Regions from separate parts of the Pseudomonas sp. NY11955 genome, predicted to be linked through region 2. Evidence: predicted binding sites of a transcription regulator. Region 2 holds the regulator's gene; the other holds the start of a gene.
The links. The regulator sigma-54, encoded in region 2, starts transcription at its own class of promoters, with help from an activator protein. The targets are predictions, from matches to a motif close to ANTGGCATNNANNTTGCTNT.
Positions count from the first base shown of each region.

Region 1: a site for sigma-54 is predicted at 5,835-5,854, ahead of flgB (flagellar basal body rod protein FlgB). Genes of this name have one in related genera too.

Region 1 is NZ_JBLUPS010000015.1:43,769-54,737, forward strand. Features, by position in the region: gene ACNFBR_RS23525 (MFS transporter) at 1-955, shown strand, start outside; gene ACNFBR_RS23530 (flagellar brake protein) at 1,112-1,855, opposite strand; gene ACNFBR_RS23535 (flagella synthesis protein FlgN) at 1,935-2,402, opposite strand; gene flgM (flagellar biosynthesis anti-sigma factor FlgM) at 2,452-2,766, opposite strand; gene flgA (flagellar basal body P-ring formation chaperone FlgA) at 2,931-3,683, opposite strand; gene ACNFBR_RS23550 (chemotaxis protein CheV) at 3,760-4,689, shown strand; gene cheR (protein-glutamate O-methyltransferase CheR) at 4,739-5,566, shown strand; gene flgB (flagellar basal body rod protein FlgB) at 5,901-6,311, shown strand; gene flgC (flagellar basal body rod protein FlgC) at 6,314-6,757, shown strand; gene flgD (flagellar hook assembly protein FlgD) at 6,770-7,471, shown strand; gene flgE (flagellar hook protein FlgE) at 7,500-8,822, shown strand; gene ACNFBR_RS23580 (hypothetical protein) at 8,894-9,076, shown strand; gene flgF (flagellar basal-body rod protein FlgF) at 9,237-9,977, shown strand; gene flgG (flagellar basal-body rod protein FlgG) at 10,025-10,810, shown strand; gene flgH (flagellar basal body L-ring protein FlgH) at 10,847-10,969, shown strand, end outside.
Region 2 is NZ_JBLUPS010000002.1:85,275-96,243, reverse strand. Features, by position in the region: gene lptC (LPS export ABC transporter periplasmic protein LptC) at 1-460, shown strand, start outside; gene lptA (lipopolysaccharide transport periplasmic protein LptA) at 447-971, shown strand; gene lptB (LPS export ABC transporter ATP-binding protein) at 972-1,697, shown strand; gene ACNFBR_RS03485 (RNA polymerase factor sigma-54) at 1,873-3,366, shown strand; gene hpf (ribosome hibernation-promoting factor, HPF/YfiA family) at 3,446-3,754, shown strand; gene ptsN (PTS IIA-like nitrogen regulatory protein PtsN) at 3,767-4,231, shown strand; gene rapZ (RNase adapter RapZ) at 4,234-5,088, shown strand; gene ACNFBR_RS03465 (HPr family phosphocarrier protein) at 5,108-5,380, shown strand; gene ACNFBR_RS03460 (ZIP family metal transporter) at 5,684-6,577, opposite strand; gene ACNFBR_RS03455 (superoxide dismutase) at 6,589-7,200, opposite strand; gene ACNFBR_RS03450 (hypothetical protein) at 7,202-7,663, opposite strand; gene ACNFBR_RS03445 (class II fumarate hydratase) at 7,691-9,067, opposite strand; gene ACNFBR_RS03440 (FagA protein) at 9,060-9,461, opposite strand; gene pmbA (metalloprotease PmbA) at 9,590-10,936, opposite strand.

The DNA of each region.
Region 1 (10,969 bases), on a different contig from region 2:
CGCGGTGTTCAGCGGCTACATGATTGCCTCGTACCTGGGGTTGGTGCTGGGCCAGCTGATTCTGGTGGTGCACCCGCAGCTCGGCCCTGAGCTGCTGATGCTGGTGGCGATGTGCTTTGCCCTTTGCCTGGTGCCGGTGGCGATGACCCGGCGCATTCACCCCGCGCCCTTGCGCCCGGCACCGATGGAGCCGAAGTTCTTCATCAAGCGCGTACCGCAGTCGCTCAGCACGGTACTCGGTTCGGGGTTGATCGTCGGCTCGTTCTACGGCTTGGCGCCGTTGTATGCCTCCAGCCAGGGGATGACGACCGAGCAGATCGGCTTGTTCATGGGTAGCTGCATCTTCGCCGGCCTGCTGGTGCAGTGGCCGCTGGGTTGGCTTTCTGACCGTTACGACCGGGCGGTGCTGATCCGCAGTGTGGCGATAGGCCTGGCGCTGGCCGCTGCGCCTTTGGCGATTTTGCCCAGTGTGCCGCTGGAGTTGCTATTCGGTATCGGCTTCCTGATTTCGTTGCTGCAGTTCTGCCTGTACCCGCTGGCGGTGGCGTTTTCCAACGACCATGTGGAAAGCGAGCGGCGGGTGTCGCTGACGGCCATGCTGCTGGTGACCTACGGCGTGGGCGCGTGCATCGGGCCGTTGGCGGCAGGCGTGCTGATGAAGGTGCTGGGCGCACAGATGCTGTATGCGTTCTTTGTGTTCTTTGCCTTGGTGCTGGTGTGGCGCATTCGACCGAAAGCGGTTACCGGGCTGCATCAGGTGCAGGACGCACCGCTGGGCCACGTGGCGATGCCGGCCGCCGGTTCGCCATTGTCGGCAGCGTTGGACCCACGGGTGGATGAGCAGACCGTGCAGGACGTGATGCAGGCGCCGGTGGCGGCGGAGGATACCGAGGATGAAGGCAAGGGTGATGAGCCACAGGCCGCTGAGCCGGAAGAGGTCAGCAAGTCGGTGTAAGCCTGTACTGGCCCTTTCGCGGGCTTGCCCGCGCCCACAGGTTCAGGTTTGACGCTATCCCTGTGGGAGCGGGCGAGCCCGCGAAGAGGCCGGTACTGAAAGAACACAAATGAAAACGCCACCTCGACAGGTGGCGTTTTTGCATTCAACCGACGATCAATAGTCGTCTTTATCGAACCGGCGCGCCTCACGCTGCAGTTGGTACACGAAGCTCTCGATCTTGCGCTGTGCCTGCCCGCTCAGGTTATGGAAGCGCACACCAGCAAAGGTGGTGTTGATGCGCTCTTCATAGTGCAGGTGACGCAGTTCGACCATGGTGTCCACCAGGCCTAGCGGGTTGCCCGCCTTGAAGCGCTCATACACCTGGCCCAGTTGCAGGCGGTCTTCGACATTGCCATCGAAACGCAGTTTGCAACCGGTGGCCGAGATGTCCAGCAGTTTGCCGCGCAGGGCGCCGTTGCCCTTGAGGTGGGCGCCATCGAGGATGATGTCGACCAGCTGCGACAGCTTCAATGCGGCGCGGAAGGCGTTGCGGCGCTGGTGATAGGTCATCTCTTGCGGCAGGGCGCCGCTGTAGCAGCGGTGGCCGTCGACTTCGCTGATTTTCAGCGCGTGGTCGCATTCCCAGGCGATACGCACGCCATCGTGGAAGCCCTCGACGCGGAAGTGCTCGCCGTTCTCGATGAACTTCTCGCCGTCACGGGGAATCATCTCGTCCAGTGCCAGGGTGTTGCTTTCACGGTCCACGTGTACCACGTAGCTCTGGAAGCGCTGGCTGCGGTCGTGGAAGGTGATGATCAGGGGGTCGTGGCTTTCCTGCAGCTGCCGCAAGTTGGCCGCAATCTCCAAGGGGGTGCTCAGCACCTTTGGTGGTTGCGGGGCATCGGATTCATTGAACACGGCTTATCGTTCTCCAGGCAAAAGCGACACACGCAAGTAACGGCATTTTGCCAGTATGTTCCGTGCCTTGATAGAAAAATCACACTTGGCTGAGGGCCCGCGGCTTGGCCAGCGGCGAGGTGCTTCCACGGCTGTCGTAGAGCGAAGGCGAATCACCGCCCATGAGGATGCGGATCTGGTTGTTGGTGACGTGTTGCTGCACCTGGATGATCCGGCCATTGGTCTGGTTGACCTGTTGGCAGTCGTCCATCAGTTGCGACAGCATGTCGAGCCGCTGCAGCATCACATCACCTTGCGGCGACTGCGCGGCCACCGCTTGCACGCCTGCGCGATCGGCACTCAGGCCCAGGCTGCCGAGCAACTGGCTGCGGCGCTGGCCATGCTGCTCGAGCAAGATGATCAACGACTGTTTGCGCGCCAGGATTTGCTCCAGCAACGGCATGTCGCGGCCATGCAGGGCGATCGCCTCCTTGTGCAGAAGGTCGAGCAGTTCCTGCATCGGGGCAATGTCATCTTCGATCAATTGCAGCAAGGTGGTGTCGTGCATGGCTAACTCTTGGCTTTTCTAGCGTCCGTGAAGTCAGCGCGCCGTACGGTCAGCGCTGGGCTTCGAAATCGAGCAGTTTGCTGGCGACCCGGCCGGCATCGACCTGGTAGCTGCCGTCGGCGATCGCCTGTTTCAACTGGGCCACACGGGCGCTGTTGACCACCGGCTCGTCGCGCAGCTTGTCGCTGATCTTCTGCAACTGCTGTGCCTCTTGGCTGAGGTGTACCGCTTCTCCGCTGGTGCTGGTGGCACTTGCCGCTTCCTGGCTGGCTGCCGGTTTTTCGGCGCTACCGGGCGCGCTGTTGCCGCGCACGCCGCCCGTGACGGACGGAGAGTTATTCACACGACTGAAGTCGATGACCATGATCAGAAACCTCTGGGTATTTGGACGCTTGCCTTGTTTTCGGCCAACCCGATAGAAACTTTAGGCACAAATGCATTGCCGCCTGTCAGCAAGCTCGCGAACCCGTTTTCTGACACAGTTTAGGAAAAGCGGTTCCTCTCTGCCAGCGCAATCTGGTGGCTGGCCTACATACTGACCTCGACTTGGCCGGGGCCGGTCACCCTGGCCTTGACCACCCGTTTGGAATTGAGGTTGCGCACCCGTATCTGCTCGCTCAGGCCGCCCTTGCTCAGGGCTTCGCCCGGCATGCGCACGCTCAGGCTGCCACTGCGGGCAATGATCACCACCTGGTCACCCTTGCGTACCACCTCGGCCTGTTCCAGGTGTTGTGGGGTGAGCACCTGGTCGATCACCGTGGGTCGCAGCATCTTCATGCCCACCGCCTGATCCAGCTCGGTCAGAAAGCCCTGGCCCAAGGTGCCGACATCCCGCTCGCGCAGGGCCACGTCACCTTCGCCTACCGTGTTGTCGCGTTTGAGCGGGCGGGTTACCACCACCACGTCGCGGAACAGCCGCACGGTGGCGGGGACAAACACCGTCCACGGCGCCGCGCCGTCACAGCGCACCCGCACCGTCACCCGGCCCAGCGGCTGGGCGGGGCTTTCCAGCGAGGCGTCCAGCTGCTGGCTGCACAGCGGCATGCGCAGACGCGGGTCCAGCGGGTTGACCTGGATTTCATAGCGGCCGGCGGTCTGGGTGGTGGCCAGGTAATCTTCGACGGTGAATTCAAGAAACCCTTGGGTGACACCGATAAGCTGTTCAGGCAAGGTAAACGCGTCCGCTACCGTGCGAACGCCGGGCACCAGCAGGCACAGCGTGGCCAGCGAGCCAGTCAGCAGGCGCGTCAATCGTCGGAAAAATGTCGTTTTCGTGTGCATGACGCTCAAAAAAGCAAAGCCCGTGCCGACTCGCTACCTGAGTTGCAACGAAAGGCTGAAATAGAAGGAGTCTGGCATGGCGGGTGTTATGGATTCGGTCAACCAGCGCACGCAGCTGGTGGGGCAGAATCGCCTGGAATTGCTGCTGTTCCGCCTCAATGGCGAACAGCTTTACGGCATCAACGTATTCAAGGTCAGGGAAGTGCTGCAATGCCCTGCACTGACCCTGCTGCCCAAGGCGCACCCGGTGGTGCGTGGCGTTGCCAATATTCGCGGGGCGACCATCCCGATCCTCGACTTGTCGATGGCGACCGGGTTGCGACCGCTGCAGGAAGACACGCGCAATAGCTTCGTGATCATCACCGAGTACAACACCAAGACCCAGGGCTTCCTGGTGCATTCGGTGGAGCGCATCGTCAACATGAACTGGGAAGAAATCCATCCGCCACCCAAGGGTACCGGCCGTGACCACTACCTGACCGCGGTCACCCGGGTGGACAACCGCATGGTCGAGATCATCGACGTGGAAAAGGTGCTGGCCGAAGTGTCGCCGTCGTCCGAGTCGGTATCGGCCGGGGTGATCGATGCCGAGGTGCAGGACAAGGCCGTGCTGATGCGGGTGCTGACCGTCGACGACTCGTCGGTGGCGCGCAAGCAGGTCAGCCGTTGCCTGCAGACCGTAGGTGTCGAAGTGGTGGCGCTCAACGATGGCCGCCAGGCCCTGAACTACCTGCGCCAGCTGGTGGACGAGGGCAAAAAGCCGGAAGAAGAGTTCTTGATGATGATCTCGGACATTGAAATGCCGGAAATGGACGGCTACACGCTCACGGCGGAGATCCGCAGCGACCCGCGTATGCAAAAATTGCACATCTGCCTGCATACTTCGCTTTCCGGGGTGTTCAACCAGGCAATGGTCAAGAAGGTCGGCGCCGATGACTTCCTGGCCAAGTTCAAGCCGGACGACCTGGCCCAGCGGGTGGTCGACCGGATCAAGGCAGCGCAATGAAGCAGCCGGGGCGTGCCCCGGCACCAGTGATTGAAAAGAGGCGGCAGTAGTGTCTACGGGTAATTTGGATTTCGAACAGTTCCGGGTCTTCCTGGAGAAAGCCTGTGGCATCCTGTTGGGCGAGAATAAGCAGTACCTGGTTTCCAGCCGTCTCAACAAGCTGATGGAGCAACAGGGCATCAAGAGCCTGGGTGAGCTGGTGCAGCGCATCCAGGCCCAGCCGCGCGGCGGTTTGCGCGAGCAGGTGGTCGATGCCATGACCACCAACGAGACCCTGTGGTTTCGCGATACCTACCCGTTCGAGGTGCTGAAGAACAAGGTCATCCCCGAGTTCATCCGCAACAACCCCGGCCAGCGCCTGCGCATGTGGTCGGCGGCCTGTTCGTCGGGGCAGGAGCCGTACTCCATCTCCATGGCCATCGACGAGTTCGAGCGCAGCAACCTCGGCCAGCTGAAGATGGGCGCGCAGATCGTTGCCACCGACCTGTCGGGCACTATGTTGAACAACTGCAAGACCGGTGAGTACGACAGCCTGGCGATCGCCCGTGGTTTGTCCCAGGAGCGCCTGCAGCGTTATTTCGACCCCAAGGGGCCGGGGCGTTGGGCGGTCAAGCCGGCAATTCGCAGCCGCGTCGAGTTCCGCTCGTTCAACCTGCTGGACAGCTATGCCAGCCTGGGCAAGTTCGACATCGTGTTCTGCCGCAACGTGCTGATCTACTTCTCGGCGCAGGTGAAGCGGGACATCTTGCTGCGCATTCACAGCACCCTGAAGCCGGGTGGCTACCTGTTCCTCGGCGCCTCGGAAGCGCTGAACGGCTTGCCGGACCATTACCAGATGGTGCAGTGCAGCCCGGGCATCATCTACCAGGCCAAATAGGGCCTTTGTAGGAGCAGCCTTGTGCTGCGAAGAGGCCGGTGAGCAAACAGTAGATTAACTGTGCTTGCACCGGCCTCTTCGCAGCACAAGGCTGCTCCTACAGCGGTCTATGTGGTCTCGATGGTTTGACGTCAATTTTTTGTTTTGCCGCTTTTGCCGCCCGGCAATTGCCGCTTTCGCCGCTCAGGGCGGAAGGCCTTTGCCGCTTTTCTGGCATCACCTTGACAGCACCTTGCATCGCAGCCCCGTATCTGTGGGCTTTTCCTGGGTTGGCACAGCCCTTGCTACACCTTGCTCAACGAAATTCCGGTCAACCTCCGAAGGTTTCCCCGACATGAGCATCAGCTTCGACAAGGCGCTTGGTATTCACGAAAAGGCCCTGGGCTTCCGCGCCCAGCGCGCCGAAGTGCTGGCCAACAACATCGCCAACGCCGATACGCCCAACTACAAAGCACGTGACATGGACTTCGCCTCGGTGCTCGCCGCTGAAAGCGACAAGCAGCAGAGCGGCGGCCGTTTCAGCCTTGAGCGTACCAACAGCCGGCACATCGAGGCCGATGGCCTGGCCATGGCGGATGAAACCCTCAAGTACCGCACGCCGCTGCAGCCGTCGATCGACCAGAACACCGTGGACGCGCAGATCGAGCAATCGAACTACACCGAAAACGCCATTGGCTTCCAGGCCAGCTTCACCTTGCTCAACAGTAAATTCAAAGGGCTGGTTTCCGCCCTGCGGGGAGAATGACCATGTCCCTTTCCAGTGTCTTCAACATTGCCGGTAGCGGCATGAGCGCGCAGAACACGCGCCTGAACACCGTGGCCTCCAACATCGCCAACGCTGAGACCGTGTCTTCGAGCATCGACCAGACCTACCGCGCCCGCCATCCGGTGTTCGCCACCACCTTCCAGAACGCACAGGCCGGCAGCAGCCAGTCGCTGTTCGAAGACCAGGGCGAAGCGGGGCAGGGCGTGCAGGTAAAAGGCATCGTCGAAGACCAGAGCACCCTTGAGGCGCGCTACGAGCCAAACCACCCAGCGGCGAACAAGGACGGCTACGTCTACTACCCGAACGTCAATGTGGTCGAAGAGATGGCTGACATGATCTCTGCCAGCCGCGCCTTCCAGACCAACGCCGAGCTTATGAACACGGCCAAGAGCATGATGCAGAAAGTCCTGACCCTGGGGCAGTGATAGGAAGCCGACATGACCACTACCAATTCCACCTCTGACGTCAGCAGTGCGTACCTGACCTCGCTGCAGAAGCAGACGTCGAAGAACGACAGCAGCACCGGCGCTGCCGGCAGCGCACTGGGCAAGGATGCCTTCCTGCAGTTGCTGGTTACCCAGATGAAGAACCAGAACCCGCTCGACCCGCAGGAAAACGGCGAGTTCGTGGCGCAGCTGGCACAGTTCAGCAGCCTCGAGAGCATGCAGTCGCTCAATGATTCGGTGACCTACATCGCGGCAGGGCTGCAATCCTCCCAAGCACTGCAGGCTTCATCGCTGGTCGGGCGCAATGTGATTGTCCAGACCGACAAGGCCGTGGTCGACACCAGCAAGGATATGAAAGGCACGGTCAACCTGACGTCGTCCAGCACCTCCACCTCGGTGGGCATCTACGACAAGGACGACAAACTGGTACGCACCCTCGACCTGGGCACTCAGAAAGCCGGCAAGATCGACTTCACCTGGGATGGCAAGAACGATGACGGCGAAGTAGCGGCTGCGGGTACCTACACCTTCAAGGCCACCGCTTCGATCGATGGCAAGGCCACGGCCATGACCACCAACCTGCCAGCCTCGGTGACCAGTGTGACCATGGGTACCAACGGTTCGGAGATGACACTCAACCTGGCTGGGCTGGGCAGTGTCGCACTTTCCAAAATCCAAAGCATCGGCATCTAGGGCCTGAGCAAAACGACAGGAGTTACACATGTCTTTCAATATCGGCCTTAGCGGCCTCTATGCAGCGAACAAGGCCCTGAACGTTACCGGCAACAACATTGCCAACGTCGCCACCACCGGCTTCAAGTCGTCGCGCGCGGAGTTCGCCGACCAGTATTCCAACTCCATTCGCGGCACCAGTGCCGGCAAGAACGTGGTGGGTACAGGTGTGAAGACGGCCGCCGTGTCGCAGCTGTTCACCCCAGGCAACATCAATGGCACCGGCCAGGCGCTGGACATGGCCATCGATGGCAACGGCTTCTTCGTGATGAACGACAACGGCTCGAAAATCTACACCCGTGCCGGTGCCTTCTACAGCGACAAGGACGGCTACGTGGTCAGCTCGTCGGGCGCCAACCTGCAAGGTTATGCGGTGGACGCCAACGGCAAGATCATCCAGGGTGTGCTGACCAACCTGCAGATCGACACCTCGAACCTGACGCCGAACCCGACTGGGCGCATCTCCGAGAACGTCAACCTCAACTCCACCGCCACCGCGCCGACCCAGACGCCGTTCGACCCGACCAACACCGGCACCTACAACTACACGTTCAATACCGACGTGTACGACAGCCAGGGTAACGCGCACCAGCTGAACCAGTACTTCGTGAAAGATGCTGCCAGCAACTCCTGGACCATGTACACCACCATCGACGGCCGCAACCCGGCGGACCCGACTTCGACCACGCCGCTGGCCAACAAGCTGCCGTTCAAGTCTGACGGCACCCTGGATACTGCTGCCATGACCGCCGGCCCGGTAACCGGTGGCCTGACCATCGCGGCCAACAAGACCTTTACCCTCGGCAACTGGATCCCGGCGCAGAAGAACGCTGCCGGTGTATGGGGTGCCAACGGTGCTACCGCCAACGTCGCCGGGGTCAACCTGGACATGCTTGGCACCACCCAGTACAACGCCGCCTCCGCCACTACCGCCAAGAGCCAGGATGGCTTTGCCACCGGTGAGCTGTCGGGCCTGACCATCGATGAAAGCGGCAACATGTTCGCCAACTTCACCAACGGCCAGGACAAGGTGATCGGCCAGGTGGCCATCGCCAACTTTGCCAACCTGCAGGGCCTGACCCCGATTGGCGGCACCAGCTGGAAAGAGTCCTATGCTTCGGGCGTGCCGGTGATCGGCGCCCCAGACACCGGCACCTTGGGCCAGATTACCGGTGGCGCGCTGGAAGACTCCAACGTCGACCTGACCGGTGAACTGGTCAACCTGATCAAGGCGCAGAGCAACTACCAGGCCAACGCCAAGACCATTTCCACCGAAAGCACCATCATGCAGACCATCATCCAGATGACCTGATGGTTGTTGGTTGATTGGGTGTTGTGCAATTGGGGCCGCAAAGCGGCCCCAGATTTTTGAGGTTCACGCCGATGAAACGGCTACTGCTCACAGCCCTTCTGGCCATGGCCTTGCCGCTCTCGGCCGCTCCCGCCCCGTTCTACCAATGGCAAAGCCTGGCCACCGGCCGCTTCATGTGCTCGGCCAGCAACCCGGGCGAAGGTTGGGTGCGCCATTCCGGCCCCTACAACAACGCCGCTTGCCGCACCTTTTGAGCATGCCCTTGCCGCAGGCGGCAAACATCCGCCGACAAACTGACGTTTTTTGCCCCTCGTCACGCTGAAACCCCCGTAAACAGGCGCTTTCAGACTTGGTTCGATTATTGCTTCGAACCTGCCCAGTGACAGCGCGGCAGCGACGCGCAGAGGAGATACTGTGGACAAGTTGCTTTATGTGGCCATGACCGGTGCCAGCCAGAACGCGCTGGCGCAGAAGGCCCACGCCAACAACCTGGCGAACATTTCCACCAACGGTTTTCAGCGTGACCTGGAGCAGGCCCGTTCGATGCCGGTGTTCGGTGACAGCTTTCCGGCGCGCGCCTTCGCCATGACCGAGCGCCCGGCCACCGACTTCAGTGAAGGCCCGCTGGTTGAAACCGGCCGCGACCTCGACGTGGCGGTGACCGGCAAAGGCTTCATCGCCGTGCAGGCACCGGACGGCAGCGAAGCCTATGTGCGCACCGGCAGCCTGAACATCGATGCCCTCGGCGTGCTGCGTGCCGGCAATGGCATGCCGGTGATCGGCAACGGTGGCCCAATCGCCATTCCACCCGAGCAGAAAGTGGAAGTGGGCGCCGACGGCACCATCAGCATCCGCTCCATGGGTGAAGACCCGCGGGTGATGGCCGAGGTCGACCGCATCAAGCTGGTCAACCCGGACACCAAAGGCCTGACCAAGGGCCTGGACGGTCTGATTCACACCACCTCCGGCCAGCCGGCCGATGCCGACGTCAACGTGCGGGTGGTGGCTGGCTTCCTGGAAGGCAGCAACGTCAATGCTGTCGAGGAAATGACCTCGGTGCTGGCGCTGTCTCGCCAGTTCGAACTGCACGTCAAGATGATGAACACGGCCAAAGAAGGCGATGAAGCCATGGCTCGGGTTTTGCAAATCGGCTAATCACTTTTGAACGGGTGCCGTAAAACAGGCGCACGAGGAGAACTTACATGCTTCCGGCTCTTTGGGTCGCTAAAACCGGCTTGTCCGCCCAGGACACCAACCTGACGGTCATTTCCAACAACCTGGCCAGCGTCTCGACCACCGGCTTCAAACGTGATCGCGCCGAGTTCGCCGACCTGCTGTACCAGATCAAGCGTCAGCCTGGCGCGCAATCGACCCAGGACAGCGAGCTGCCTTCGGGCCTGCAGGTCGGTACCGGTGTGCGCATTGTCGGCACCCAGAAAAGCTTCGTCGCCGGCAGCCTGCAAACCACCGAGAACCCGCTGGACATGGCGGTCAACGGCCGTGGTTTCTTCCAGATCCTGCAGCCGGACGGCACCGTGTCGTACACCCGTGACGGTACCTTCCACCTGAACTCCGACGGCCAGATCGTCACCGCCAACGGCTATGCCCTGGAGCCTGCCATCGTGGTGCCGAACGACGCGCAGACCTTCACCGTCGGCCAGGACGGTACCGTGTCGATCACCACCGCCGGCAACCCGGCCGCACAGGTGATCGGCAACATCCAGACCGCCGACTTCATCAACCCAGCTGGCCTGCAGGCGATCGGCGACAACCTGTTCCTGGAAACCGCCGCCAGTGGTGCGCCGCAAGTCGGCACCCCAGGCCTGAACGGTTTCGGCACCACCCAGCAGCAGACCCTGGAAAACTCCAACGTCAGCACCGTGGAAGAGCTGGTGAACATGATCACCACCCAGCGTGCCTACGAAATGAACTCCAAGGTCATTTCCACCGCCGACCAGATGCTGTCGTTCGTTACCCAGCAGCTCTAAGCCCAGCCACTCCGTTGCACCCGTGAGGTAAGCGTCATGAATCGTCTGTTGTCCGTTTTCGCCCTGGGGGGGGCGGTGTTGCTGGCAGGTTGCGTCGCACCGACGCCCAAGCCCAACGACCCGTACTACGCGCCGGTGTTGCCGCGCACCCCATTGCCG
Region 2 (10,969 bases):
CCAAGTCGACGAAAGCGCCATCGACTACTACGCGATCAACGCCCACAGCGTGCAGTTCCTGCCCGACGGCAAGCTGCAATACGAAATGACCGCCGACAAGGTCGAGCACCTCAAGGCCAGCGAAATCACCCTGCTGACCACGCCGGATCTGCACATGTACCGCGGCACCGAATACCCATGGCATGTGCAGAGTACCCGCGCCGAGGTCAACCCGGACGGCACCGAGGTCGAACTGATCGACAAGGTACGGGTTGCCCGCACCGACGAAAAGCAGCGTGAAACCATCATCACCAGCTCACGCATGACCGTGTTCCCGCAGAAGCAATATGCGCAGACCGAGCAAGCCGTTAGAATCGACGGCGCCGGTGGCACGACTACGGGCAAAGGAATGAAAGCGTATTTGAAAGAAGGCAAGATGGACTTGCTCTCTAACGTAAGAGGACAGTATGAGGCTCGTTAAAACCCTCCCCCTTTTGCTCAGCCTGAGCGCAGCACTGGGAAGCGCGAGCGCCCTCGCCCTGCCGAATGACCGTGACCAGCCTATCCGCATCCAGGCCGACAACGCCCACCTGGATGACAAGCAAGGCGTGGCCACCTACACCGGCGACGTGATCATCACCCAGGGTTCGATGATGATCAAAGGCAACACCGTGACCATCACCCGCTCCGCTTCCGGCGATATCGACGTGGTGACCTCGGTGGGCAACCTGGCCTACTTCGAGCAGCAGCAGAGCGCGGCCAAGCCGGACAAGATGAAAGGCTGGGGCGTGACCATCCAGTACCAGTCGCAGAAAGACCTGGTGATCCTCACCGATCGGGCCAAGGTCGAGAACGAAGGCAACACCACCGAAGGCGAGAAGATCGTCTACAACACCCAGACCCAGGTGGCGACCGCCGGTCGCGGTGGCAACGTGACTACACCGCGTCAGCGTATCGACATGGTGATCCAGCCCAAGAAGAAGGCCGAGTAAATGGCAACCCTCAAAGCCCAGCACCTGGCCAAGAGCTACAAGGGCCGGCAGGTGGTACGTGATGTCAGCCTGTCGATCGACAGCGGCCAGATCGTCGGCCTGCTCGGCCCCAACGGCGCCGGCAAGACCACCTGCTTCTACATGATTGTCGGGCTGGTCCAGGCCGAACAGGGCCGGGTACTGATCGACAACCTCGATGTCAGCCACCAGCCCATGCACGGCCGTGCTCGCGCCGGTATCGGCTACCTGCCGCAGGAAGCCTCGATCTTCCGCAAGCTGTCGGTAGCCGACAACATCATGGCCATCCTCGAGACCCGCAAGGACCTCGACCGCGAAGGCCGCCGCAAGGAGCTGGAAAGCCTGCTGCAGGAATTCCACATCAGCCACATCCGCGACAACCTCGGCATGAGCCTGTCCGGCGGTGAACGCCGCCGCGTCGAGATTGCCCGCGCCCTGGCGACCGCACCCAAGTTCATCCTGCTGGACGAACCGTTCGCGGGTGTCGACCCGATTTCGGTCGGCGACATCAAGCAGATCATCCACCACCTCAAGGCCAAAGGTATCGGTGTACTGATCACCGACCACAACGTGCGTGAGACCCTGGATATCTGCGAAACCGCCTATATCGTCAACGATGGCCGGTTGATCGCCGAAGGCGACGCCGAAACCATCCTGGCCAACGACCTGGTCAAAGAGGTGTACCTGGGCCACGAGTTCCGCCTCTGACCCTAGACGCGTCTAGAGTACTGGCAAATAGCCCTGAAACTGCGGGTAAAGTTGTTACGGTACTCTAGGCAAACGCTACAATTTAAGGCATAAAACTTGCTTGATCTGGCGCCTCGGCGCCCTCGTGTAGTGGATGGCGCATGCGCGCCGGCGAACAAGGTATTAAGCCCCTGCCATGAAACCATCGCTCGTCCTAAAAATGGGCCAGCAACTGACGATGACACCGCAGTTGCAACAGGCCATCCGTCTGCTCCAGCTTTCCACCCTGGACCTCCAACAGGAAATCCAGGAAGCGCTGGAATCGAACCCGATGCTCGAACGTCAGGAAGACGGCGACGACTTCGACAACAGCGACCCGATGGCGGACAACGCCGAGAACAAGCCGGCCGCCGAAGTACAGGACAACAGCTTCCAGGAAAGCACGGTCAGTGCCGACAACCTGGAAGATGGCGAGTGGAGCGAGCGCATCCCCAACGAGCTCCCGGTCGATACCGCCTGGGAAGACATCTACCAGACCAGCGCCAGCAGCCTGCCGAGCAACGATGACGACGAGTGGGACTTCACCACCCGCACATCGGCCGGCGAGAGCCTGCAAAGCCACCTGTTGTGGCAGCTGAACCTGGCGCCGATGTCCGATACCGACCGCCTGATCGCCGTCACCCTGATCGACAGCATCAACGGCCAGGGCTACCTGGAAGACACCCTCGAAGAAATCTGCGCGGGCTTCGACCCGGAGCTGGATATCGAGCTGGACGAAGTCGAAGCGGTACTGCACCGTATCCAGCAGTTCGAGCCCGCAGGCGTAGGCGCTCGCAACCTGGGCGAATGCCTGCTGCTGCAACTGCGCCAGTTACCCGCCAATACCCCGTGGATGACCGAAGCCAAGCGCTTGGTCACCGATTTCATCGACCTGCTCGGCAGCCGCGACTACAGCCAGCTGATGCGGCGCATGAAAATCAAGGAAGACGAGCTGCGCCAGGTCATCGAGCTGGTGCAAAGCCTCAACCCGCGCCCCGGTTCGCAGATCGAGTCCAGCGAACCCGAGTACGTGGTGCCTGACGTGATCGTGCGCAAGGACAGCGAGCGTTGGCTGGTAGAGCTGAACCAGGAAGCCATCCCACGCCTGCGCGTCAACCCACAGTACGCGGGCTTCGTGCGCCGCGCCGACACCAGCGCCGACAACACCTTCATGCGCAACCAACTGCAGGAAGCGCGCTGGTTCATCAAGAGCCTGCAAAGCCGCAACGAAACCCTGATGAAGGTTGCCACGCAGATCGTCGAGCACCAGCGCGGCTTCCTCGACCACGGCGACGAAGCGATGAAGCCGTTGGTGCTGCATGACATCGCCGAAGCGGTGGGCATGCACGAGTCGACCATTTCCCGGGTTACCACGCAGAAATACATGCACACACCGCGTGGCATCTACGAACTGAAATACTTTTTCTCCAGCCACGTCAGCACCTCCGAAGGCGGAGAATGCTCGTCCACGGCGATCCGCGCGATCATCAAGAAACTGGTTGCGGCGGAAAATCAGAAAAAGCCATTGAGTGACAGCAAGATCGCTGGTTTACTGGAGGCACAAGGCATCCAGGTAGCCCGTCGCACCGTCGCCAAGTACCGCGAGTCCCTCGGCATCGCACCGTCGAGCGAGCGCAAGCGACTGATGTAGCCCCTGAGATGTGCCACAGCGTTTGTGGGGCAGGTGCAAGATCTGCCTCTTTATGCACGGGCAACAAAGGAGAAGCTGTATGCAAGTCAATATCAGTGGACAGCATGTAGAAGTCACCCAGCCACTTCGCGATTATGTGCTTGAAAAGCTCGCTCGCGTGGAAAGTCACTTCGACAAGATCACCAACGTGCAGGTCATCATGAAAGTCGAGAAGCTGCAGCAGAAGGTCGAGGCGACCCTGCAGATTCCTGGCGGCGAAGTGGTAGCCAACGCCGAACACGAAGACATGTATGCAGCGATCGACGCCTTGGCCGACAAGCTCGACCGCCAACTGAAAAAACACAAGGAAAAACAGCAAAGCCTGCTGCAAGGTGCAGCTGCCCGCTGATCCCCCTCATCCATGATCCGACTTGAAACCATCCTGACCCCCGGCCGTTCCCTCGTGAACGTGCCGGGCGGCAGTAAGAAGCGCGCCCTGGAAAAGGTCGCCACCGTCATCGCCGAACAAGTGCCAGAACTGGAGATGCAAGACGTCTTCGAAAAGCTGGTCGCTCGGGAAAAACTCGGTTCCACCGGCTTCGGCAATGGCATCGCCATCCCGCACTGCCGGCTTGAAGGATGTTCTGCTCCAGTCAGCGCCCTGCTGCACCTGGAAGCCCCTATCGATTACGACGCCATCGATGGCGCGCCGGTGGACCTGCTGTTCGTCCTGCTGGTGCCTGAAGCCGCCACCGATGCGCATCTGGAACTGCTGCGTCAAATCGCCAGCATGCTCGATCGCAAGGAGGTCCGTGATCGGCTGCGTGCGGCCACCAGCAGTGAGGCCCTGTTCCAGGTTGTCCTGGACGTACAGAACGAGCACTGAACATGCGCCTGATCATTGTCAGCGGCCGGTCCGGCTCCGGCAAGAGCACCGCCCTCGATGTCCTGGAAGACAACGGTTTCTACTGCATTGACAACCTGCCCGCCGGGCTGCTGCCGCAGCTGGCGGAAGACGCACTGATCAACACCGAACTGCTGCAGCCCAAGGTTGCCGTGTCGATCGACGCACGCAACCTGCCCAGCCACCTGACGCGCTTCCCTGAACTGCTCGAAGAAGCCCGCTCGCGGAACATCCAGTGCGATGTCTTGTTCCTGGACGCCGACGAAGACATGCTGCTCAAGCGCTTCTCGGAAACCCGCCGACGCCACCCGCTGACCAACGCCAATCGTTCGCTCGCCGAAGCCATCCGGGTGGAAAGCGACTTGCTGGGGCCAATCGCCGACCTGGCCGACCTGAAGATCGACACCACCAGCCTGAACCTGTACCAGCTGCGTGACTCGATCAAGCTGCGCCTGCTCAACCAACCCGAGCCTGGCACGGCGTTCCTGGTCGAGTCGTTCGGTTTCAAGCGCGGCATGCCGGTCGACGCCGACCTGGTGTTCGACGTGCGCTGCCTGCCCAACCCCTACTGGAAGCCAGAGCTGCGTGAACACTCGGGCCTCGACCAGCCCGTGATCGACTACCTGGCCGCACAGCCGGATGTCGAAGACATGTACAACGACATTTCCACCTATCTGCTCAAATGGTTGCCACGCTTCGCCGCCAGCAACCGTGCCTACGTCACCATTGCCATCGGCTGCACTGGCGGCCACCACCGTTCGGTCTACATCACCGAACGCCTTGGCCAACAGTTGCAACAAACCCTGAAAAACGTCCAGGTCCGCCACCGCGACCTCTAGCCCAAGGATCCGCCCCACGATGCCCGCCCGCGAAATCACCATCATCAACAAGTTGGGCCTGCATGCCCGGGCGGCAGCCAAGTTCGTCGGCGTGGCCGGCCGCTTCCCCTGCCAGGTGCGGGTTGGTCGTGCGCCGGACAAGCTGGTGGATGGCAAGAGCATCATGGCGGTGATGATGTTGGCTGCCGGCAAAGGCACCCAGGTGCATCTGCATACCGAAGGCGAGCAGGACAACGACGCCATGGATGCACTGGTCGAGCTGATCAACAACTTCTTCGACGAAGGCGAGTAAGCTGCAGGGCCCGACAGAACACTTTCAGCGCCTGTTGTATCGAGCGCCGCCCGCGCGGCGCATCGCGAGCTAACGCTCGCTCCTACGTTTGTTTCGGGCCAGTCATGCCTGGGACAGATGTGCGCGACCCGCCGTGTCTTTACGACGCAATATCGCGCCATGCGTCAAGGTGGCGCGCGTAAATCCCACAGGACAAATTGGCCCGAAACAAACGTAGGAGCGAGCGTTAGCTCGCGATGCGCCGCGCGGGCGGCGCTCGATCTCACAGGCGCTGAAAATCTCCAGACGAACACTGCCGCCCAATCACGAAAGCGCGGTATCCATCACCATCATCAGACAGAAGCCGATACACAATCCCAGGCTGGCCAGGCGATGATGACCGTTGCTCCGCGATTCGGGGATGATTTCCTGGGTGACCACCAGCAGCATCGCCCCCGCCGCACAGGCCAGGCCCAGCGGCAGCAGCAGTTCGGCAACATTCACCAGCCAGGCGCAGATCACCGCCGCCACCGGCTCGACCAGCCCTGAGGCTGCGCCGATCAGAAAGGCTTTGAAACGCGGCATACCCGCCCCTGCCAGCACCAGCGCAATCACCAACCCCTCAGGCACGTCCTGCAAGGCAATGCCCATGGCCAAGCTGTCGGCGTCGGCCATGCCGCCCCCGGCCGACACGCCAATGGCCATGCCTTCAGGGATGTTGTGGGCAATGATCGCGATCACGAACAGCCAGATGCGCGCAGCAATGACCGGCTGGTTCTCCGTGCCAACCAAGGCCTCCGGCGAAGCACCGGACACCTTGAGATCGACCAGGAACAGGCACAACGCCCCGAACATGAGGCCGAAACTGATAAGGCCCCCTGCCCCCCAAGGGCTGAAGCCGATAGCCTGGGCTGCATCCAGGCCTGGAATGATCAGGGAGAATGCAGTGGCCGCCAGCATCACGCCGGCACCGAAGCCCAACAGCGTATCAGCCAGCGCCACGGGCATGTTGCGAATGACCAGTACCGGTACTGCGCCCAGTGCCGTGCCCAGTGCACACAAAGCACCGCCCTCCAGGGCGCGCAGCATGCGCGGCTCCAGGTCCAGCCAGGCGAGGCCACGCGCCACCAGCAGCGCGGTGCCGGCCAGCAACAACAAAGTCCCAAGCGCCAGGCGGAACAGGCGCACACTGCTGACAGACATTACCTCAGAGCGCATACCGGTCCGACTCACTTCAGGGCTTCGAGGTAACGGCGTTCCACTTGCGCCCAGTCAATGACGTTGTAGAAGGCACCGATGTATTCCGGACGACGGTTCTGGTACTTGAGGTAGTAGGCGTGCTCCCACACGTCCAGGCCCAGGATCGGCGTATTGCCGTGCATCAGCGGGCTGTCCTGGTTGCCACTGCTCTCAACCACCAGGGTTTTCTGTGGCGTCACGCTGAGCCAGGCCCAGCCGCTGCCGAAGCGGGTCAACGCGGCCTTGGTGAAAGCCTCCTTGAAAGCCTCGAAACCGCCCAGTTGCGCAGTGACAGCCTGCGCCAACTGGCCTACTGGCTCGCCACCGCCCTGTGGCGACATGACAGTCCAGAACAGGCTGTGGTTGGCATGCCCGCCACCATGGTTGGTCACTGCGCCACGCAGGTTTTCCGGCAGTTGTTTGACCACGCCGACCAGCTTTTCCACCGGCCATTCGGCCCACTCGGTGCCTTCGATTGCGGCGTTCAGACCATTCACGTAGGTCTGGTGATGCTTGGTATGGTGAATTTCCATGGTCTGGGCGTCGATGTGCGGCTCCAGCGCGTCATAGGCGTATGGCAATGCAGGCAAGGTATGGGGCATGTCAGTGAATTCCGTAGGCATGGGTTCTGGGCGCCACGACCGGCTGGGCAGCGAGTTCGCTGGCCCCGGCGCTGTGGCGGTTGAGCAGGCGCTCGGTGCGTGGGTACTGGCCGTACTCGGCAATGAAACTCAGCAATTCGGTGTAGGTGCGCCCGCTGTGGCGCAGGGCTGCATCACGCAGCGCCTGCGGCAAGCGCGCCTCCTGGCTGGCCTGCAACAACCGCTGGTGAACGGCGCACAGGTAGTCGGCGCTTTCCTGCGGCTGGTTCAGGCGCAGGTGCAGGTCGGCCAGGTTGTGGTGGGCGATAACGAAAGCGGCCACCGCTTCGTCGACGTCATGCCAGCGCTCGAACAGCACCTGGGCCAGCGCCAGGGCTTGCAGGTAATGTTCCCGGGCATCGACCAGCTCGCCTTGTTCGAACAGGCGGTTGGCGGTTTCCGTGGTGCGTTTCCAGTGCTGCATGGTTGCCTCCTGGGCGGTGGCGCAGTGTCAGATACCGCCGGCGGTGAGTTTTTCCGGGTCCAGCAACGCCTCCAGCTGGTCACGCGACAAGTCGGTGTGCTCCAGCGCCACATCGATGATCGGGCGGCCCTGCTTGTAGGCGGTCTTGGCGATTTCGGCGGCCTTGAGGTAACCGATGATCGGGTTCAGCGCAGTAACCAGGATCGGGTTGCGCGCCAGGGCCTCCTTGAGCTTGCCCTCGTTGACCTTGAAGGTGGCGATGGCCTTGTCGGCCAGCAGGCGGCTGACGTTGGCCATCAGCTCGATGCTCTCCAGCAGGTTGCGGGCGATCACCGGCAGCATCACGTTCAGCTCGAAGTTACCGGACTGGCCAGCGACGGCGATGGTGGCGTCGTTGCCGATCACCTGGGCGGCGACCATGGCAGTGGCCTCCGGGATCACTGGGTTGACCTTGCCAGGCATGATCGAAGAGCCAGGCTGCAGGCCTTGCAGCTCGATTTCACCCAGGCCGGCCAGCGGGCCGGAGTTCATCCAGCGCAGGTCGTTGGCGATTTTCATCAACGCAACCGCAGTGGTCTTGAGCTGGCCAGACAGGGCCACAGCGGTATCCTGCGACCCGATCAGGGCAAACAGGTTTTGCCCGGGAGTGAACTCGACTTGGGTCAGGCCACTGAGCTGGCGGGCAAAGCCGGCAGCGAACTGTGGGTGGGCATTGATGCCGGTACCCACGGCGGTACCGCCCTGGGCCAGCGCCTGCAGGCTCGGCAGGGTGGCTTCGAGGTGCGCCTTGGCGCCATTGATCTGCGCCGCCCAGCCATCCAGCACCTGGCTCATGCGCACCGGCATGGCGTCCATCAGGTGGGTGCGGCCAGTCTTCACATACGGGTGCACCTGAGCCGACTTGGCCTCGATCACCTGTACCAGGTGCGCCAGGGCTGGCAACAACTGCTCGTGCAGGGCCAGCGCGGCACTGACATGAATGGTGGTCGGGATGATGTCATTGCTGCTCTGGCCACAGTTGACGTGATCGTTGGCATTGACTGCCTCACCCAGTACACGGCTGGCCAAGGTAGCGATCACCTCGTTGGCGTTCATGTTCGAGCTGGTGCCGGAGCCCGTCTGGAACACGTCGACCGGAAAGTGCTGGATGAAGTCTTCGGCCAGCAGCTGCTCGACAGCCTTGACGATGGCTTGGCCCTGCGCGGCGGAAAGCTGCTCCAGTTCGATGTTGGCCTTGGCCGCAGCGGCCTTGGCCAGCAGCAAGGCACGAATGAACTGGGCTGGCATGCGCTGGCCACTGACCGGGAAGTTGTCGACCGCGCGCTGGGTCTGGGCACCGTACAGGGCCTGGGCCGGCACCTGCAGTTCACCCATGCTGTCACGCTCGATACGGGTATCACTCATCATCAAATCCTTGCATCAGTTCATCGGGGGAAATCGACGGCAGCAGACGGCAATTGGCCAACTGCAGGGCGTAGGGTTGCCAACGCTGGTTCTGCGCCTGGCGGTCGAGGTTGCGCAGGTCCAGCAGCGGACGCCAGGCCTGGTCCAGGCACTGGCAGCGCCAGTGCCACGGCAGCATGCGGTCGCAGGCGGTATCCAGCAGTAGGCGGAAGGAGGTCAGCGCCACCGTCCACGGCGAGGTTTCGGTGCAGCACACCAGGTAGCGGCCTTCGGCCAGGTAATGTTCGATCAGGCGCGGCTCGTCGGGCTCGAGCGCGCAGCGGATGCGCCGACTGAGCCAGCGCCAGTTTTCCAGGTAGGGCAGTTCGCGGAGGACGGGTTTCATGAACATCATCGCCGGGTGACTGGATAATGATATTCATTATTAAGTGATAACTAGAATCACTTCAAGTAGACAATGGTGAAAGAAAAACCCGGCGCGATGGCCGGGTCTTCGGTGCCACTGGGCATTTCTGGCGGCAATCAGCTACCCGCGACCGTCATCCGCTCGATCAGCACCGACCCTGTGTGGATATTGCTGCGAGTTTCAAGATCGTTACCGATCGCCACAATCTGCTGGAACATATCTTTCATATTGCCGGCGATGGTCACTTCTTGAACGGCATGCTGGATCTCGCCATTCTCGACCCAGAAGCCAGCCGCACCACGGGAATAATCCCCCGTCACCATGTTCAGCCCGTGACCCATCAACTCGGTCACCAGCAACCCGCGGCCCATACGGCGGATCAATGCGGCCTGGTCTTCGACGCCGTGAGTGACGAACAGGTTGTGCACGCCACCGGAGTTGGCCGTGCTTGGCAAGCCCAGCTTGCGCCCGGAATAGGTCCCCAGCAGGTACGACACCAGCTCGCCTTTGTCGACGAACGGCTTGGCGTAGGTGGCCAGCCCATCTCCGTCGAACGCAGCACTGCCCAACGCGCGCGGAATGTGCGGACGCTCGTCGAGGGTCAGCCAGGAAGGGAACAGGCGCTGGCCGATGGTACCTTCGAGGAACGACGACTTGCGGTACAGGTTGCCGCCGGAAATTGCGGAGAGGAAGCTGCCGAACAGGCCACCGGCCAGCTCGGCAGAAAACAGCACAGGCACCTCGCAGGTGGGCACCGGGCGCGCGCCCAGCCGGCTGGCGGCACGCTGGGCTGCGCGTACACCGATGCTGCGCGGGTCGGCCAGCAGGTTGCCTTGACGGTTCACGTCATACCAGTAGTCGCGCTGCATCTGCCCGTCGCCTTCGGCGATCATCACGCAGCTCAAGCTGTGCCGGGTCGAAGCATAACCGCCAATGAAACCATGACTGTTGCCATACACACGGCAGCCCTGGTGGGTATTGAGGGTAGTGCCGTCGGCGTTGAGGATGCGCGGGTCGGCATCGAACGCCGCGGCCTCGCATGCCAGGGCCATCTCGATGGCCTTTTCCGGTTCGATATCCCAGTCGTGATACAGGTCCAGGTCGGGGATGTCGCGAGCCATCAGCGCTGCGTCGGCCAGGCCGGAACATTCGTCCTCGGAGGTATGCTTGGCAATCGCCAGGGCAGCAGCGACAGTCTCACGGATCGCGTCCGGGCCACTGGCCGACGTGCTGGCCGAGCCTTTGCGCTGGCCCACATAAAGGGTGATGCCAAAACCTTGGTCACGGTTGAACTCGACCGTTTCAACCTCACGCTGGCGTACCGTGGTGGACAAGCCCTGCTCCAGCGACACCGCCACTTCGCAGGCACTGGCCCCCTGGCGGCGCGCCTCGGCGATGATCGCCTCGACCTGCTCCTGCAATGCTGGCAGGTCCTTCGGACCCACGCTCTGGACTGCACTCATGGTTTTCTCCACTCAAATTCTGCGTACGGCTTG